DNA from 4 places in the Streptosporangium sp. NPDC003464 genome. Region 3 is predicted to be linked to each of the others. Evidence: riboswitches for the same ligand, from Rfam matches in the RefSeq annotation. Region 3 holds a riboswitch; each other region holds the start of a gene.

The links. Region 3 has a riboswitch for cyclic di-AMP ahead of ACWDS7_RS28675 (C40 family peptidase). Riboswitches for the same ligand answer to the same signal wherever they lie in the genome.
Region 1: another riboswitch for cyclic di-AMP. It lies ahead of ACWDS7_RS12330 (C40 family peptidase); the one in region 3 lies ahead of ACWDS7_RS28675 (C40 family peptidase).
Region 2: another riboswitch for cyclic di-AMP. It lies ahead of ACWDS7_RS25050 (coiled-coil domain-containing protein); the one in region 3 lies ahead of ACWDS7_RS28675 (C40 family peptidase).
Region 4: another riboswitch for cyclic di-AMP. It lies ahead of ACWDS7_RS18280 (C40 family peptidase); the one in region 3 lies ahead of ACWDS7_RS28675 (C40 family peptidase).

Annotation. Positions count from the first base shown of each region.
Region 1 covers NZ_JBSFPS010000042.1:14,787-19,558, reverse strand. The annotation lists gene ACWDS7_RS12345 (hypothetical protein) at 1-376, opposite strand, end outside; gene serA (phosphoglycerate dehydrogenase) at 593-2,182, shown strand; gene ACWDS7_RS12335 (hypothetical protein) at 2,495-2,617, shown strand; gene ACWDS7_RS12330 (C40 family peptidase) at 2,681-3,325, opposite strand; cyclic di-AMP (ydaO/yuaA leader) riboswitch at 3,313-3,540, opposite strand; gene ACWDS7_RS12325 (3-isopropylmalate dehydrogenase) at 3,709-4,755, shown strand.
Region 2 covers NZ_JBSFPS010000117.1:22,348-27,119, reverse strand. The annotation lists gene ACWDS7_RS25060 (hypothetical protein) at 1-134, opposite strand, end outside; gene ACWDS7_RS25055 (hypothetical protein) at 104-940, opposite strand; gene ACWDS7_RS25050 (coiled-coil domain-containing protein) at 1,780-2,739, opposite strand; cyclic di-AMP (ydaO/yuaA leader) riboswitch at 2,793-2,928, opposite strand; gene galT (galactose-1-phosphate uridylyltransferase) at 3,000-4,079, opposite strand; gene ACWDS7_RS25040 (DeoR/GlpR family DNA-binding transcription regulator) at 4,076-4,772, opposite strand, start outside.
Region 3 covers NZ_JBSFPS010000149.1:386-5,157, reverse strand. The annotation lists gene lysX (bifunctional lysylphosphatidylglycerol synthetase/lysine--tRNA ligase LysX) at 1-171, shown strand, start outside; gene ACWDS7_RS28685 (TetR/AcrR family transcriptional regulator) at 539-1,156, opposite strand; gene ACWDS7_RS28680 (LuxR family transcriptional regulator) at 1,325-1,573, shown strand; gene ACWDS7_RS28675 (C40 family peptidase) at 1,733-2,695, opposite strand; cyclic di-AMP (ydaO/yuaA leader) riboswitch at 2,788-2,938, opposite strand; gene ACWDS7_RS28670 (amino-acid N-acetyltransferase) at 3,361-3,927, shown strand; partial or broken gene ACWDS7_RS28665 (RDD family protein) at 4,169-4,772, shown strand, end outside.
Region 4 covers NZ_JBSFPS010000073.1:14,550-19,321, reverse strand. The annotation lists gene ACWDS7_RS18290 (hypothetical protein) at 39-401, shown strand; partial or broken gene ACWDS7_RS18285 (IS1182 family transposase) at 421-2,065, opposite strand; gene ACWDS7_RS18280 (C40 family peptidase) at 2,198-2,653, opposite strand; cyclic di-AMP (ydaO/yuaA leader) riboswitch at 2,799-2,957, opposite strand; gene ACWDS7_RS18275 (hypothetical protein) at 3,224-3,592, opposite strand; gene ACWDS7_RS18270 (NlpC/P60 family protein) at 3,890-4,772, opposite strand, start outside.

The DNA.
Region 1 (4,772 bases), on a different contig from region 3:
CCACGCCCGACAGCGCCGGCGTGGGGCCGGTGCGGGTCGACTGCAGGTAGCGCTGGAGATCCTCGATGGGCACGGCGGCGGCCGCCGGGCCCGCGGCGTCGATCACGATTTCCCGCACACCGGTGACGCGCTGGATGTCGAGGATGGTGTCGGCGTCGCAGGCCGACAGCGAGTGGTTGCCACGGTGCCGTGCGTAGGTGCTCGCCGAGGTGTATCCGAGCAGCACCCGGTCACCCGCCTGCGTCGTGCCGAGCACGACGGAGCGGTCCGGCCGCACGGCAACCAGGAGTCCCCATTCGGCAAGCGCCGCCAGCAGCCGGTGCGGGCCGCCGTGCTGCGCGAGCACATCGCCGAGGGCGGGGTTCCCGATGCTCATATGAGGAACGATAGGTAGGGGACCACGGCTTATGAGGGTAATCGTGAACTTTTCTCTGGAGCAATACCAAGTTGAATTTTCCACGCATGGATGCTCCGGGGGTGGGTACCCCAGGTGACCGTCTCGGATCGCGGGACACTCGTGAACGCGTTCACAAGCGCCGATAGAATACGTGAGGTCCGTGCAGCAGCCGCCACGTCTCTAAGGATCTAGCCTGTGAACAAGCCCGTCGTACTGGTCGCAGAGGAACTCTCCGAGGCCGGTCTCGCGGTCCTGGGCGCGGACTTCGAAGTCCGCCACACCGACGGCGCCGACCGCGCCCAGTTCCTGCCCGCCCTCGCCGACGTGGACGCGCTCATCGTGCGCAGTGCCACGCAGGTAGACGCCGAGGCCATCGCGGCCGCCCCCAAGCTCCGGGTCGTCGCCCGGGCCGGCGTCGGCCTGGACAACGTGGACGTGGAGGCCGCCACCAAGGCCGGCGTCATGGTCGTCAACGCGCCCACCTCCAACATCACCAGCGCCGCCGAGCACACCGTCGCGTTGATCCTCGCCTCCGCCCGCAACGTCGCCCAGGCGCACCTGGCGCTCAAGGGCGGCGAGTGGAAGCGCTCGAAGTACACCGGTGTGGAGCTCGACGAGAAGGTCGTCGCCATCCTGGGCCTCGGCAAGATCGGCCAGCTCGTCGCCCAGCGCCTGCAGCCGTTCGGCGTCGAGCTGATCGCCTACGACCCCTACCTGCAGCCGGCCCGCGCCGCGCAGATGGGCGTCCGCCTGGTCTCGCTGGAGGAGGCCCTGCGCGAGGCCGACTTCATCACCGTGCACCTGCCCAAGTCCAAGGAGACGATCGGGCTCATCGGTGACAAGGAGCTCCACACGGTCAAGCCGTCGGTGCGCCTGATCAACGTCGCCCGCGGCGGCATCATCGACGAGAACGCGCTCTACTCGGCGATCAAGGAAGGCCGCGTCGCCGGCGCCGGCATCGACGTCTTCCCCAAGGAGCCGGTCACCGACAGCCCGCTGTTCGAGCTGGACCAGGTCGTCGTCACCCCGCACCTGGGCGCCTCCACCCACGAGGCCCAGGAGAAGGCCGGCACCCAGGTCGCGCGCAGCGTGAAGCTCGCCCTCGCCGGGGAGTTCGTGCCGGACGCGGTCAACGTCCAGGGCGGCGTCGTCGCCGAGGACGTCAAGCCGGGCCTGCCGCTGGCCGAGAAGCTCGGCCGGGTCTTCACCGCCCTCGCGGGCGAGGTCGCCACCAGGCTTGACGTCGAGGTCCGCGGTGAGATCGCCTCCCAGGACGTCCGCGTGCTGGAGCTGGCGGCGCTCAAGGGCATCTTCACCGACGTGGTCGAAGACTCGGTCACCTACGTCAACGCCCCGCTCCTGGCCAAGGACCGCGGCGTGACCGTCGAGCTGGTCACCAGCTCCGAGAGCCCCGACTGGCGCAACGTCGTCACCGTCCGCGGCGTGCTGGCCGACGGCCGCACGGTCTCGGTCTCGGGCACCCTGTCGGGCCCGCGTCAGATCACCAAGATCGTCGAGGTCAACGGCTACCAGATGGAGATCGAGCCGACCGACCACCTGTCGTTCTTCACCTACACCGACCGCCCCGGCATCGTCGGCGTCGTCGGCCGCATCCTCGGCGACCACAGCATCAACATCGCCTCGATGCAGGTGGCCCGGGACGCGAAGGGCGGCAAGGCCCTCATCGCGCTGACCGTCGACTCCGCCATCCCGGCCGACGTGCTCGACGTGATCGGCGCCGAGATCGGCGCCGACAGCGGTCGCTCGGTCGACCTGGCCGACTAGCGCGCACGGCGACGGCTGCCGTCCCCGGGAAGCCGGGGGCGGCAGCCGTTGTGCGTCTCAGCATGTGAGAAGTGTGTACGGAGTGCGGGACGGTGTCCGTACGGGCAGGTAACCTGGCAGGAAATGCGCCAGGTTCTCGCACTCATTACCTGCCGCGGCGGGGCCTGACAGGGCAGGCCGGCAGCCCGCCGCGGTGTGGCGGCGCACGCCGGCCCCGCGCCGCCGGTCCGCGATCCGGACCCGCGGCACTCAGGCCCGGTCCGATCCGTGACCGGAGTCCGGACCATCTCTCCCTGCCCGCATGCGACCGAGATGAGAATCGCCATGTACGACATGTATCCCTGGAACCGTCCCGAAGACGCCGAAGACGAGGCCGCCGACGCGCTCCAGACCGCCCTGGACCGCCGCGACAACGGGGGCGCTCCCACCCGCTAGCCGGGTAGGGCTCTCATCCCGACCCGCGGGGCGCCGGTCCGGGTGACCGGCGCCCTCCGGGGATCAGGGGGTGGCCTGGAGCATCGTGGGGGCGGGCTGGGCCGCGAGCTTGGCCTGTTCGGCGGCGAGCTTCACGCCCGCGCGGTCGGGGCGGACGCCGCCGACGAACGTGCTGCGACGCCAGGAGTTGAGCTTCTCCTCCTTGACCACGTCGCCGGTCTGCGGGGCGTGGACCATGTAACCCGGCTTGGTGATCATGCCGACGTGCCCGAGATTGTGGAAGAAGACGAGGTCGCCGGGCTTGAGGTTCTTCCAGGAGACCTTCTTGGAGAACGCCGCGTACTGGTCGGCGGCCACGCGGGGCAGCTTGATCCCGGCGGCGCCGTAGGCGCGGAGCATCAGGCCGGAGCAGTCGAAGCCGCCGTTGCCGGTGCCGCCCCAGACGTAAGGCGTGCCGCGCTTGGACATGGCCCACTTCACGGCCTTCTTCCAGGCGGGCACGGGAGCATCCTTGGTGACGATCTCCTTGAGCTTGGGCCCGGTGAGCGGCGCGGTGGCGGTGACGGGGGCGGGGGCGTCGGCCTTGGGAGAGTCGGCCTTGGGGGAGTCGGCCAGCGCGAGGGACGGGGTCGCGAGCACGGCGGCGCCGGCGACGAGCAGGGACAGGACGCGGGGGTGAATCTTGCCGGACAGGATGGTTCCTTCCATAGGGCCGGCCGGGTTAGCTGTCGGGCTCGGGCGTGGAGGCCGCCCTACGGCGCGCGAAGCGCTGATTCGCCCCAAGGGATCCGTGAAGGCGGCTCAGGACATGGCTCCGCCAGGCGAAGCGCGGAGTCCTGGGCGGCCGTGGGTCCCGGAAGTGGTTCCCCGGCTCCGCGCAGGCCGAAGGGGGGACGGCCCGGCGGATTAGGCATCGGTTCGAATGCAGAGGACCATAACGAAACTTAACGAAAGGGTCAATACGTCGCAAAAGCGGACAAAGGGATCATAAGAGCCAGGACAGCTGTGGATCATGAGGTCCCGTACGCGCGAAAATGTCCGATGGGTGAGATCGGTGTTCGATTACCGAGACGGACCGGTAAGGTGCCTGCATGGATTCGCGCAACATTCGTCTGGCAGTCATCCCCGGGGACGGGATCGGAGTCGAGGTCGTCACCGAGGGCCTGAAGGTGCTCGAAGCGGTCGGCACGAAGGTGGAGACCGTCACCTACGATCTCGGCGCCAAGCGCTACCACCGGACCGGTGAGACCCTTCCCGACGCGGTCCTGGACGAGCTGCGCGGATACGACGCGATCCTGCTCGGCGCGATCGGCGACCCCAGCGTGCCGCCGGGCATCCTGGAGCGCGACCTGCTGCTCAGGCTCCGCTTCGAGCTCGACCACTACGTCAACCTCCGTCCGGTCAAGCTCTTCCCCGGCGTCGAGACCCCGCTGGGCAAGGCCCGCCCCGAGGACATCGACATGGTCGTCGTCCGTGAGGGCACCGAGAGCCTCTACGCGGGCGCGGGCGGCGTGCTGCGCCGCGGCACCCCGCACGAGGTCGCCACCCAGGAGTCGCTGAACACCGCCTTCGGCGTCGAGCGCGTCGTCCGCTACGCCTTCGACAAGGCGCTCGGTCGTCCCCGCAAGAAGCTGACGCTGGTCCACAAGACCAACGTGCTCACCTACGCCGGTGACCTCTGGGCCCGCACGTTCGACCGGGTCGGCCTGGAATACCCCGACGTCCAGACCGACTACTGCCACGTCGACGCGGCCTCGATGTTCTTCGTCACCCAGCCGGAGCGGTTCGACGTGATCGTCACCGACAACCTCTTCGGCGACATCATCACCGACATCGGCGCCGCCGTCGCCGGCGGCATCGGCCTGGCGGCCAGCGGCAACATCAACCCCGACCGGACCGCGCCGAGCATGTTCGAGCCGGTCCACGGCAGCGCCCCCGACATCGCGGGCCAGGGCAAGGCCGACCCGACCGCCACGATCCTGTCGGTCGCCATGCTCCTGGACCACCTCGGGCTGGCCGACGAGGCCGCCAAGGTCGAGCAGGCCGTCGCCGACGACCTGGTCGAGCGGCTCACCGGCTGGACCGGCCGGACCACTCACGAGATCGGTGACGACATCACCGCCCGAGTAGCCGGCTGACAGAGCCGCCTCCCCCA
Region 2 (4,772 bases), on a different contig from region 3:
AGTGCCATCTTCATCAGATCGTCCTGCTCGATCGTCTTCGCCCAGCCGATCTTGGAGTATTCCCGCAGCAGGGTCGCCGCCCTGGTCACCGCCTTGTAGACCTTCAGGGCCTCATCGATCTGGCTCCCTTCCACTCGCCGTCGACCTTGACCGGGCCGGTGAAAGGCGCACTCGTGACCGTCTGCATGAGTGCGGCATGGAGCGGTATCTCGACGTCATGCACATACCGCTCCTTGGGGATCTGCTCCCTGTTGTGGTCGGCGGCGTAGTGCACGTACCCGTCGAGCACAGCCGAGGCGTCATGGAGGGCGATCTCCTGCAGGGCGGCGAAGATCTCCGCGCCCCAGCTGTCGAGCTGGGAGCTCAACGTGGAGATCTGCAAGTTCACCTGGTAGAGCTGCGTCTGGGTGATCCGGCCCATCCGGATGACCTCGTCGAATTTGTTCACCATGTCGGTGTAGATCACCGACAGCTGGGCGTCGACGGAGTCGAAGCGGGCCTGCATCTGCTTCCCCAACTCCGAGATCTCGTCCCGCAGCGCCATGATCTCGCCCTGGACGCCGCCCGGCATGGAGTCGGTGAACAGCGGCAGCAGAGCCTGGACGCCTGCCATGACCGCCCCGAGCATGTTCGCGGTGGCCACATTGCTCAGCACGCCCAATCCCATGCCGGTGGCCGCGGGCAGGAAGTCGCTGATGGCCTTGCCGATCTGGTAGCTCGCTCCGGCGACGATCTCCAGAGTCCTGCCGAAGTCCGTGTCGACCCAGCCCGACAGCTGACCGAGGATCTTCAACGCGAGGTAGGAGTTCTGCAGGGCCTGGTCCCAGTCGACCTTGTCCTTGACGATCTCACCGTAGGTGTCGAAGTCGATGGCCGGGGTGTAGTCCGTCAGTGACACGTGCTCGGGGATCTCCAGCCTGTCCCCCCCAATGTGCGACATCGGGCCGATAGGCGTCGGCGGTGGTCCACCAGGACGATGCCCTGTTGTAGACCAGCACCTGGCTGGGCGCGGTGGCCGAGGCGTCGTCCATGGCCCAGCCGACGACTTTCACCTGGTTTCCCCACCCCGGCTGGTGCTCGACCCTCTCCAGCTCGCCGTACGGAGCCGATGCGAGGGTCAGGGACGGGGCTCTGCCCTCGACGAGCTTGCGCACTCGGGCCGGCCGCTTGAACCCTCGGGCGGCGCGGCGGTGATGTGCAGGTCCACCAGGCCGTCCGGCGACCCCTTCCGCTTCTCCTCCGCCTTCTCCCTCCGCTTCTCCCGCTCCGTCCCCTTTCCGTCGGGCGGCGCCGCCTGTCCGGGCGGCGCTGCCGGCAATGTGACAGCGCGTGCGCTCCAGCGGCGCCGTCCGCACTCCGGGGAGGCTGCCTGGGATGTCCAGCGACTTCAGGACAGCCGGGGACACAAACCGACAGAGCGCCTGGGAGAGAAGAGAAGAAGGTAGATACGTGGAGGCGTCGCAGGTAGTGCTCAACGAGCACTACTCGCCCCAGTCGCTGCAAGTCGCCGCGTGGGATACGCCCACAAACCGGCTGTCCGGGAACGGTTGGGCGCCCCGGCCTGCGCCCGCGCGGCATCGTCCACGCGCGTGGGCAGGTCAAGCCGCTCGGCGGCAAGCAGGAGCGCGTCCTCGCTCCGCCGAGGGGCGGCAAGCCGCGTGACGTCCCGCTTCCGGAAGCGTCGCGCTGCGGCTCGCCGCCCGCATCAAGGTCGCCGCGTGTTCGTCAGGGCCGTCGCCACAGCGGCGCAGGCGCAGGTCAGGACAGGACAGCAGGACGCTAGTACATCGAGATGTGCGTGTGGTCGAAGTGGTTGGCGGTGACGCCGCCGCGGTCGGACATGGGACGCCAGCCGGAGCCGGAGTTGATGCGCTGGCGCCAGATCACGTATTTGACGCCGAGGCTGGCCCTGTTCTTGACGGCCCAGGCGGCGATCTCGTCGCCGAGCTTGACGTGGGCGGCCGAGGGCATCGAGCCGCCGGTGCTCATCATGAAGTCGCAGGCGCGGCCGAGCGGGTGTTCGCCGCCGTCGTTCACGGCCCGGTAGCAGCCGACCGTGTAGGGCAGGGCGAAGCGCTTCTCGATGGCCTCGCGCATGATCCGGGTGCGGTCGGTGATGTTGTCGGCGCCCGTGGGCAGTTGGGGCGCCCAACTGCCGTCGGCCCGGCGGCCGGAGCCCGTGGGGACGAGCGCGTCGAGCTTCTTCTCGATGGCGTCGATCAGCTTCTCGGCCTCCTTGCGCTGGGTGGCCACCGCCGCGGTCTCCTGGCCGATCTGCTCGGTGAGCCGGGCCGCCTTCTCCGCCGCCTGTTTCTTCAGGTCCCGGCTCTGGGCGAAGCCCTGCAGGTAGGCGCTCTGCTGGGCGGTGAGCTGCTGCATGATCGCGGCGCCGCCCATGTCGATGTTGGTGGAGAACAGCAGGGACGGTAGGTCGCCGGTGCTGCTCTGGTAGCGGAGCTGGGCGATGGAGTCGACCTGCTTGTCGGCCTCCTGGTAGGCGGTCTCGGCCTTGCGCAGGTCCGCCTTGGCGACCACCTCCGCGGCCTGGGCCTTCCTGAGGGACTCGCGCTTGGCGGCGTAGGTCTCGATGAGCGTGTCGACCCGCTTGTTCAGGTCGGCCAGTTCGGCGCGGAGCTGGGACTCCTTGGGTTTGGGGGCCGCGCTGCCCGCGGTCTTGGGCTTGGGGGCCGCGCTGCCCGCGGTCGCCGTGCCGGAGGTGAACGCGAGGACCGAAACCACGGAAATGGTCAAGGCCGCATGGCGACGGAACGTGGGGGATAGAGCCGCCACGACTCTCCTCTCCATCCGCCTACCGGGTTAGCTGACGGGTTCGGGCTGGAGGAAGCCCTTCCACCGAAGTGGTTCACCCCAAGTGCGGTGGTTCCCCGGCTCCCGGGCGACGCGCCCGGAATTAGGCATTTCGGACATTAGGTCCGATGTGTGAGGATAGTAGTGGTAAACCCCAGGTAACGCGACCCCAATCTGAGACTAATAAGTGATCATCCTGTGACAACTTCTCGCAAAAGGCGCGCCGCCTCCTCGGGAAGGACGTCGTTCACGAAAGCCCCCATGGCCGACTCCGACCCGGCGAGATACTTCAGCTTGTTCGGCGCCCGCCGGATGCTGAACAGCTCCAGGTGCGCGTAGGAGAGGTCGCGCCCGACGTTCACCGGCGCCTGGTGCCAGGCCGCGACGTACGGCATGACCACGCCGTACAGCCCGTCCAGGCGGCGCAGCACCTCCGTGTAGAGCGGACCGAACGCCGCGCGCTCGGCGGGCTCCAGCGCGCCCAGGTCGGGGACCTGGCGGTGCGGGTAGAGGTGGACCTCCACGGGCCAGCGCGCCGCGGCGGGGACGAAGGCCGTCCAGTGCTCGTTCGAGGCGACCACGCGGATCCCGGCCTCCCGCTCGGCGGCCAGCACGTCGGCGAACAGGTTGCGGCCGGTCCGCTCCCGGTGGCGTCCGGCCGCGGCGAGGGAGAGCTTGGTGCGCGGGGTCACGTAGGGGTAGGCGTAGATCTGGCCGTGGGGGTGGGCCAGGGTGATCCCGATCTCCGCCCCCCGGTTCTCGAAGCAGAACACCTGCTCCACGCCCGGCATCGCCGACAGCTCCGCCGTACGGTCGATCCACGCCTCCATGACCAGGTCGACCTGGTCGGCCGAGAGCGCGGAGAAGGAGGAGTCGTGATCGGAGGTGAAGCAGACCACCTCGCACCGCCCGGCCCCCGGGCGGACCTCGCTCAACCCTCCGACCTGGTGGTATTCGCCGATCTGGGAGGAGAAGGAGGGGAAGCGGTTCTCGAAGACGACCACGTCGTAGGAGGCTGAGGGGACCTCGGTCAGATGGCCGGGGGTCGACGGGCACAGCGGGCACTCACTCGCCGGGGGGAGGAAGGTGCGGCCCTGGCGGTGCCCGGCCACCGCGATCCACTCCTCGGTGAGCGGGTCGTAGCGCAGCTCGGAGGCCGCCGGGCGGGGCGGCAGGTCCCGCTGGTCGATCGCGCCGCGGTCGGCGCTGTCGTGCCGGTCGAAGTAGAACAGTTCCCGGCCGTCGGCCAGGTGGGTGATGGTGCGCTTCATCGGCTCAGCGCCTCGCTCTCCTGCTGCGGCTCGGTGATGATCAGCTCGCCCACCTGGGCGGTGAGCTCGTCGCGGGCTTCCTCCGGCAGGCCGGAGTCGGTGATCACCACGTGGGCCTGGGCCAGCTCGGCGATCGTGCTGATCCCCACCGTCCCCCACTTGGTGTGGTCGGCGAGCACCACCAGGCGGTGCGCGGAGGCGACCAGCTCGCGGTTGGTCTCCGCCTCCAGCAGGTTGGGCGTGGTGAACCCGGCGCGGGCGCTCATCCCGTGCACGCCGAGGAACAGGGTGTCCACGTGGAGCCCGCGGATCGCCGCCACGGCCACCGGCCCGACCAGCGCGTCGGAGGGGGTGCGGACGCCGCCGGTCAGCACGACGGTGCGGTCCGGGCGGGGGGAGCGGTGGAAGACGTCGGCGATCCGGATCGAGTTGGTGATCACCGTCAGGTCGGGCACGTCGACCACGGAACCGGCCAGCGTCCAGGTCGTGGTCCCGGCCGACAGCGCGATGGCCGTGCCGGGCCGGACGAGCTGGGCCGCGTGCCGGGCGATCGCCTCCTTCTCCGGCTGCTGGCGCACCGACTTGGCGGCGAAGCCGGGCTCCTCGGTCGAGCCGGGGCCGGCGACGGTGGCCCCGCCGTGCACCTTCTCCACCAGGCCGCGCTCGGCCAGCACCTCGAGATCCCTGCGGATC
Region 3 (4,772 bases):
GGCGGCGACCCCGAGGCCATGCAGCTCGACGAGGACTTCCTGACCGCCCTGGAGTACGCCATGCCGCCCACCGGCGGCATGGGGCTCGGCGTGGACCGCCTCGTCATGGCCTTCACCGGCAAGAACATCCGCGAGACGATCCTGTTCCCGCTGGTCAAGCCGGCGGGCTGAGCCTTCCGGAGACCGGGGCCGGCGGCGGGGCCTCCCCCGCCGCCGGCCTCGGGTATCGCACGCGGGCCCCAGGTTTCGTGCGCGGCCCCGGGTCTCGCACGCGGGTCCCGGGTTTCGTACGCCGGGCCTCGGCTCTCGCCCGCCGGACCCCGGCTCCGGGTCTTGCCCGCCGGGCCCCGGCTCGGTCGGCCCGGCCCGGCGCCGTCGCGAGGAGTCCCGGCTCCCGGGCGCTCAGCTCCCGGGTTCCCACGTTCGCCGGTTCCCACGTTCGCCGGCTCTCAGCCGTTCACCGCCGCCGGCTTCCGGGTTCTCACCGCCTGGCACCTGGACCTCACCGCAGTCGGCTCCTGGGCTCTCACGGCGGCTCTCACGGTGTGTCCGCCCTCGCTCTCCCGGGAGTGCGGGCCAGCCCGGCCATGAGCCAGCGCAGCGCCTCGGCGAACAGCTCGGACGGCACCGCGGCGCGGTCGACGCGGCGTTGCGTGACGAGCCCCTCGAAGAGCCCGATGATCGCGGTCGCCACGGCGGCCGGGTCGTGTGCCGCGCAGCGCGGGGCCACCAGGCGGGCGACAGCCGTACGGGGGGCCCACCAGCGGGCGGCCAGACGGTCGAGTAATTCCGGCCGGGTCAGCGCATAGCGCAGAAACTCCATTTCCAGCGTGCTCCAGGCCGTGTGTCGATCGGCCACCCCGGCCAGATAGTCGCCGAATGCCGCAAAGGCGGTCTCGTCGTCCTCACATTGGGAGGGGATTTCCCCGACGCCGTCAAGGGGGTGGGCGGCGTGCTCGTCGAAGAGTGCGAGGAAGAGGTCATCTTTTCCGGTGAAATGTGAGTAGACGGCACCGACCGTGTGGCCCGCCCTGGAGGCGATCTCGTCGACCGAGGCCCCGGCGAAACCTTGTTCTGCGAAGACTTCGCCCGCGGCGGCCAGCAGGCGCTTGCGGGTGCGCGCCTTGGCTTGGCTGCGACTTAACCGCAAAGGCACTGACATATCATGAGTACTTCACGTAGCGGACGCTATGTCAATAGCGTCCGTCGCCCCTATGGAGATCGGAGCTTGACGACCTTTGAACAAGGCGTTTACCGTTCCTGACGGGCGGCCTTGATTCCAACATACTCACGCCTGAGTTCAGTGCGGGGGGAGCGACTCCAGATGGCATATCCCGAAGTGGATTCCCGTCGCGGCGAAAGCCTCCTGGGCATGGGCGAGATCGGTCTAAGTGACGAAGATCTCGTGCTCCTGGCAGAACTTGCCAAGGGCGTCACCGTGGACCGGGTGGGGCGTCGTCTCGACATCAGTGGCCGGACCGTCCGGCGCAGACTCCGTGGGATCTGCGACCGCATCGGTGTCGCCACGGCGATCGAGGCCGTGGCCTGGGCCGCCCGCCGCCGTCTGATCTAGCTCCTGCGGAGGGCCGGCCCGCCGCCCGGCCCGCGGCCTCGGCAGGAACCCGCGGTCCGCGACCTCGGCAGGGGGATCGCGGTCGCGGCCTCAGTCAAGGATCCGGCCTCGGTAAGGGATCCCGGAGACCCCGGCCGCCGCGGCCCCAGGCCCGGCGGCTCAGTCCGCGACCCGGACGCCTCCGGCGAAGGGCCGGTTCTCGATCGAGGCGATGTGGATGACGTCACCGGTCTGGGGGGCGTGGACCATCAGGCCGGCGCCGATGTAGATCCCGACGTGGTGCAGGTCGCTGTAGAAGAAGACCAGGTCGCCCGGGCGGAGCTGCTCCTTGGAGATGTGGGTGCCCGCGGTCCACTGGTCGCCGGTGTAGTGCGGCAGGCTGATGCCGACCTTCTGGTAAGCCCACATGACCAGGCCGGAGCAGTCGAAGGAGTTGGGCCCCTCGGCGCCCCAGACATACGGCTTGAGCTGCTGGCTGAGCGCCCAGCGGGCGGCTTCGGCGGCCTTGCCGCTGCCGACGACCGGCACGCTGATCTTCACCCGGTTGCCCCGGGTGGTCTTGGCCCGGCTGCGCACCTCGCTGAAGAGGTCGCTCTCGACCCTGGTGACGAGCCGCTCGATCTTGGTGCGCTTGGCGCCGATGTCGGACAGGAGGTCCTTGACCTCGGCGGTGCGGGCCTTGGCGCCGGCCTGCGCCCGCTCGGCGGCCTTGATCGCCTGGGCGACCTGGGCGACCTCCTCGTTCTGCTGCTGCTGGAGGGCGTAGCTCGTGGTCGCCAGGTCGAGGAAGGTGTCGGGGTCGGCGGACTGGGTGAAGGCGAGGGTCGAGCCCAGGCCCCCCGACATGTAGTTGCTCTGCGCCAGGAGACTGGCCTTGGTGCGCCGGGCCGCCAGCTCGGACTCGCTGACGGCGAGGGTCTTCTTGGCGCTCGCGGCGGCGCGCTGCGCCTGCTTGAGCTTGACCCGCCCGCCGTTGTACTGCTCGGTGAGCGTTTCGATCTCGGTGTGCAGCTTCTCGACCTGTTTGGCGAGCTCCTGGAGACCGGGCTGCGGGTCGGCGGTGGCCGAGACCAGAGGGGTGCCGAGGGTCAGGGAGGCGAACGCCAGTCCGATGACCGTCATGCGGCGGGTGAGTCCACGTGAGGCGTGTTCTCGACGGCGGGCATGTCTGCCCGCGCGCTCTCTCCCACGGTCACGCGTGCGCTTCACCAACAGGCTCCTCTCTCGGCCGCCTACCGGGTTAGCTGACGGGTTCGGGCCGGAGGCAGCCCTACCGAGGGTGCTGGTGCCACCTCGGATTCACCCCGGGGGACTAAAGGGTGGGTCCCCGGTTCCCCGGGTCCGGGGATTCGGCGGTTCAGCGCTTTAACATCGCTGACATCGAGCACGGACATTAGTGCAATTGGAGGTTCATGCTCAACCAGAACTACAAACTCGGTAGAGCTTTCACAACTGAAATGTCACGAGGAGATCACGCGACTTCATGATCGACATGCACTCCAAGCTGGTTTTATGGGGCGCCGGGGCGGCTCGGCCGGAGGTCTCCGCAGCTCCATGACCATGTGAAAGGCGAGTTCCGCTCCTCCGTCCACACCTTCAGCCCAGCGTCATGAATCAACTACTGAGGGTCATCTGGTGGCTATGGGTCACGAGTTAAGGGTGAGCCGTAATTCGAGCGCTCCGAGGACGTACGCTGATCGGTCATGGAGCAGGTTGCGCAGCATTCCTCCACCCCGGCCGCGGACGGCGCCGGGACCGTGGGGCGGCCGCAGGCCGACGCGGCGGGCGTGGACGCGGGGCAGGGGCCGCCGGGCCGGTCGGAGGCCGCTCCGGACGCGGCCGCGGTCACGGTACGGCGTGCCCGCACGCCGGACGTGCGCGCCATCCGGCGGCTCGTCGACACCTACGGAGGAGCCGGCCCGCGCCTCCTGGAGAAGGCCACGGTCACCCTGTACGAGGACATCCAGGAATTCTGGGTGGCCGAGCGGGCCGGCGCGGTCGTGGGCTGCGGGGCGCTCCACGTCCTCTGGGAGGACCTCGCCGAGATCCGCACCGTCGCCGTCGACCCCGCCTGCCGGGGGCTGGGCATCGGCCACAAGATCGTCTCCGAGCTGATCCGCACCGCCGGCGGACTCGGACTCCGCAGGGTCTTCTGCCTCACCTTCGAGGTCGAGTTCTTCGCCCGGCACGGATTCCGCGAGATTCAGGGCACGCCCGTCTCCCCGGAGGTCTACGCCGAACTTCTCGCCTCATATGACGAGGGTGTCGCCGAGTTCCTCGATCTTGAGCACGTCAAGCCGAACACCTTGGGAAACACCCGGATGCTGCTCCATCTGACGCGCGATCAGGGCTGACGTGACCTTGACGGTTACCGATCAGAAAGATGACTGTTGATACCTATCTCGATACCTTGTGCTGCAGCAAGCATGTGAGCCTCACATATGGCCACATGCGCCGTCGAAGTAGTGAGGTGACGCGGTGAGCACCGGACAGCCGCCGTATCAGGATGATCCCGACCGCGATCGCACACCGTCGGGACAGCCGGAGTACGGACAGCACAATGCGGGTCGAGCCCCTGGCGAACATGATCCCGACGTGACAATTGTGGGATATCGATCGGATGCCTCACAGCCGCACACCGGTCCGGGGCAGACCCAGCCCGGTTACGGTCAGCAGCAGGGCTACGGTCAGCAGCAGGGCTACGGTCAGCAGCAGGGCTACGGTCAGCAGCCGGTGACCGGCGCCTACGGCCAGCAGCCCGCCTACGGGCAGCAGCCCGCCCAGCCGGACTACGGCCAGCAGCAGGGCTACGGCCAGCAGCCCGCCTACGGGCAGCAGCAGTCCTACGGCCAGCAGCCCGCCCAGCCGGACTACGGGCAGCAGCAGGCCTACGGTCAGCAGCAGGGGACCGGCGCCTACGGGCAGCAGCAGGGCTACGGCCAGCAGCCGGTGACCGGCGCCTACGGCCAGCCCGCCCAGGAGCAGTCCTACGGCCAGCAGGGCTACGGTCAGCAGTCGGGGACCGGTGCCTACGGTCAGCCCACCCAGGAGCAGTCCTACGGCCAGCAGCAGTCCTACGGCCAGCAGCCCGCCCAGCCGGACTACGGGCAGCAGCAGGGCTACGGCCAGCAGCCCGCCTACGGGCAGCAGCAGGGTTACGGCCAGCAGGCTCCGGCCTACGGCCAGCAGGACGCCCAGC
Region 4 (4,772 bases), on a different contig from region 3:
GATGCACGCCGGATCCGCGCGGCCTCTAGGCTTTGCCCGTGAAGACGGACGACTTAACCGGGCGCATCGTCGCCACTGTCGCAGTGCTGATTGGGGACGTGGCTCTGTTGATGGCTACGGGGTTCGCCATCAACTGGGCACGCAACCGGAGCGTGCTGTGCGACGGCGCCACTGTGCTCTGCTCGGGCGGAGACCCCTCTCCCGCGCAGTGGCAGGCGGAGATGACCTTTCGCTCCACCGTCGCCTACGGCTCCTTCACAGTCATGGCCTTGATCTTGATCGTCACTGTGGTTGCTGCCTGGCGGCGCCGACGTAATGGCATCGTGGTCATGCAGTTCGTGGCCTTCGCAGCCGTGGCGGCGCTCGCGGCCTTGTGGGAGCCGTACGCTCCGCTGCACTGACCTTCTTAGTTGAATCTCATTACGCTGCCGGAAGCAGAGCGGCGAAATGCGAGGTGCGGGTCGGGGCCAGCGGCGTTCCGGTAAGCCATGCGTCGAGCCGGGTGAGGTTCATCGCCGCGGCGATGAGAAGGTGCTGGAGATGGGTCTTGGCGGTCCCGCGGTAGCGGGATCTGCGCAGGCCAAAGCCATCGACACCTTGGGCGATGGTGCCCTCGACACCTGCCCGGTGGGCATAGCGCTGCTGCCATTCGTCGATGCTTTTCCTCTGTCGTGCGCGTTGCAGGGCTTCATGCTCCTCCTGCGGGCGCAGGGTGATGCGTCGGCCTTTGGCCCCGCGGGTGCAGAGGTCCCGGCTGGGGCAGTCCTTGCAGTCACGCATCGAAAAGCGCACGCGGATGACCGGGGTTCCGCCTTGGTCGGTTTCGTTGGCCCAGGGCAGGCTGGTGGCTCCGGCGGGGCAGGTCATGACGCGGTTGTCCCAGTCGATGGTGAAGTCGCTGACGGCGAAGCCGTTGCCCTCGGCGCTTTGCCAGGCGTTGTCGGGCATCATCGGTCCCAGCAGCTCGATGCCGCGGCGATCGGCGCGTGCGAGGTTGTGCGCGCTCATGTAGCCCTTGTCGGCCAGATGCACCGCCGGTGTCAGCTCGTGCGAGGCCAGGGCCTCCTGAACCTGGTCGGTGGCTTCGTAGTCGCTGCCAGGCGACGGGGCGGTGATCACGTTGGTGATCAAATGCGGGGCGTCGGTGTCGCACGTCTCGGTGAGGTGCACCTTGTAGCCGTCCCAGTGCGAGTCGCGCTTGGTTCCCGATCAGGCCTCGCCGTCATACGGAGAGATCTGGCGGATCGTGCCTGGCGGCTGCTCGTCAGGGGCTCGCCAGCGCAGTTGATCGTCGATGGTGACGTACTGCTGGATCCATACGTGGCGCAGCGTCTGCACCGCGGGGAGGTCGCGCAGCCATCCGGGAGCGGCCGGGCGAGTACACCGCACGCAGGACGCCGTTCCCGTCGGCGCCGATCTCGTGGCCAAGTCGAATGCGCTCAGCCTTGTTCTGGGGCAGTCGATAGTCCTCAACGCGAGCCTCGTAGCGCTCGAACCACCCACGTTCGGCCTGAGCGAGCAGCCAGTCAGGTGCGGCGGCGGCCAGCGCGTTGAGCGCGGCGCGCACCGTTTCATGCACCTGCTCCAGCCGATTCATCGTGCGCATAGCCGTGAGCACATGGGTGGAGTCCGTCCGCTGCCGATCACCGGCTCGCAGCAGCCCGGCGGTCATGGCACGCTCCAGGATCGTGTCCAGCAGGCTTTGTTCAAGCGACCCTGCGATCAGGCGAGCCCGGAACTCGCTGAGCACCGAGTGGTCGAAGCCGGCGTCGGTCAGCTCTGACCCGAGCGCGTACTTCCAGTCGATCCGCGCCCGCACGGCCTCAGCCGCCTGCCGGTCGGACAATCCCTCGCCGAACTGCAGGATCGACACCAGCGCCAGCCGAGCAGGGGACAGCGCTGGCCGGCCACGAGCGGAGAACGCCACGGCGAAGTCACCGTCCTGGAACAGGACACCCAACGCATCTCGGATGCGGATCGCCAGGCTGCCTTTCGGGAAGGCTGCCCGGGCTACCATCAGGGTTGCCGTCGGGATCTGATCTGGACCAGTCGAACGCAGCGACACCCACGACTCCATCCGCGAGCAAGAACGACAATAGCGGCCCCGTGATCACAGACGTGATCACGGGGCCGCTGCTTTTTGATCTACTTCGCCAACGGTGTCTCCACCGGGGATGGGCGGGGCCGATTCCCTCCGTCAGCCGCCGGGGCGGACCGCTCCGGCGAAGGAGGACTTGTAGTACCCCTTCAGCCGCACGGTCCGGACCGTCTTGCCGCTGCTCGGCGAGTGGACCATCTTGCCCTTGCCGACATACATGCCCACGTGGCCCTTGCCGTAGAAGAACAGCAGGTCACCGGGGCGCAGGCTGCGCCACGAGACCTTCTTCCTGACGGCGCGGTACTGGCTGTGCGTGATCCGGGGGAGGGAGACGCCGGCCTTGCGCCACGCGTACTGGACGAGCCCGGAACAGTCGAACGCGCCGGGACCGGAGGCTCCCCACCGGTACGGATCGCCGATCTGCTTCGTGGCCGCCGAGACGGCCTTGGCCGCCTTCGCCTTCTGTCGTGCGACCTTGCTCGTGCCGGCCTTCCTGGTCTTGCCCGTCCCGGCCTTGGCGGCCTTCGCGGTGCTTTTGACCTGGATGACATGCACGTTGTCCGTCTCCGCCTGTGCCGCCGCGGAGCCCAGCGCGACCGCTCCGGAGGAGGCGGTCAGGGTGAGTGCGACACCGCCGAGGGAAAGGCGGGCAAGGCGCGACAGACGAGGGTTACGCAGGGTGGTAGACAGGATTTCTCCTTGGGACTTCCACTGATGCCTACCGGGTTAGCTGACGGATTCGGGCGGGGAAGTCGCCCTACGGCATGACATATGCCGATTCACCCCTGGCCATACCTTGAGGGCCCTTGGGTCCCCGGTTCCATGCCTCCTGGCTGCACGGATTCGGCAGGCCGCCGCGGGTGGGGTCCGACCCCTCAGGGGAGCGGCGGCCAGTTGGATTCTTTAGCGGAATGCCGGCTTCCGGGCAGGCATCCATCGCGGTGACATGGCGTGCCACCGCGACGCCAGAAGGTACTCCGATCCCCAAATTTCAGCAAAGCAATGCAAAGGAAATGGAGATCGACAAGGACTTCCGAAGTTCCGTAATCCCTGCGTGATAGGCGGTTCTCTTATCCCGTTATGACTCTCGTCACATTCTCCTGAGCATCATGTGAAGATCGTCTTTTATGTAACATCAGTCACACTTATTGCGATCTTCGATCCCCGCCGGCGGAGCGGGTCGCCGGGCCAGGACTCGCAGGCGTTGTCCGCCTCCGCGGTGATCGCCGCCAGGCGGCTCCGGTCGGCGTCGACGTCGGCGTCGGCGTCGAAGACCCCCTCCTCGCCGTAGCGGGCGGTGAACGTGCCCGCGCCGTCGACGCGCCGCTCCTCCAGCACCCTGCCGATGCCCAGGGCATAGGAGAGCACGGCCGGGGGCGGGGCCCACCCCACGCCCCCGGGCCGGGTGGTCCTGGCGGTCCGGCCCGCCGTGTCGTAGACCGTGGCGGTGGTGGCCGCCAGACCTCCCGGGTCCCGGGCGGCCGCGCGGGACATCGACGCCCCCGCTGAACGCGGACGCCTCTCACGAGAGCCGCGGCGAGGGGCGTCCGGCGGACCTGAGGCAGGGCCGTACGCCTGGCCCGGAGCGGCCGGCTACTCCAAGCGCCTGACCGTCAGGGGCGGACGGACACTCCGGGAGACCGGCGGTCGGGGCGGACGGACGCTCCGGGAACGGACATTCCGGGAGAGGCCATCAGGGACGGACAGCCATCGCAGGCACCCGGCGGTCAAGAACAAGCCCAGGCGCCCGGCGGGCAAGCACAGCGGGCGGCTGCTCCGGGAGACCGGCCGTCAGGGGCGGACGGCCCCGACCAGGCGGCGGCCGTAGGCCGACAGGGGGACGACCTTGACGACGTCTCCGGTCTGCGGGGCGTGGACGATCCGGCCGTTGCCGGCGTAGATGCTCACGTGGCCCAGGCCCTCGCTGAAGATGAGGTCTCCGGCCTGGAGCTCGCTCAGTGAGACCTTACGGCTCGCGCCCCAGCTCCACTGCTCCCAGGTCGTACGGGGGAGGCTGACGCCGCCGCTGCGCCAGGACGCCTGGACGAGGCCGGAGCAGTCCCAGCCGCCCGGACCCGTGCCTCCGTACTGGTACGGCTTGCCGATCTGGGCGAAGGCGAAGTCCAGGGCGGCCCGGGCGTTGCCCGAGGCCGGGCCGTTGTACTGGATCCCGGTGCTGTTGGGGTTGCCGGTCTTGAAGGTGCCGAGCTCGCGCAGCAGCTTGGTCTGGGCCCTGACCATCTTCTCGACCTTGGCCTTCTCCGCGGCCAGCTCGTCGCGTGTCGCGTCGGCCTCGCCCAGGGCGACCTTGGCCTTGTCGCGGTTGTCGCGCAGCGCCTTGTTGGCCTCGTCGAAGGCCTCCAGGGAGCGGGCGCGGGCGGCGGACATCTGCTCGGCCCTGGCCAGGCCACCCAGCAGCAGCCCGGGGTCGGGCTGGCTCATCAGGCCCTGCCAGCCGGTCACACCGGCGAGCTGGTAGCTGCTGACGGCCATCGTGACCAGCTCCTGGCGGAGCCCGGCGACCTTGGCGTTCTGGCGCGTGAGATCGGTGTTGAGCGTCTCGTACTTCTTCCGGGCCTTCTTCAGCTTCTCGCCGGCCTGGTTGTACTTCTCGACGACCTTGTCGGCCTGCTCGTTGAGCTTGTCCAGCTTCTTCTTGGCCTGAGCGACCGTC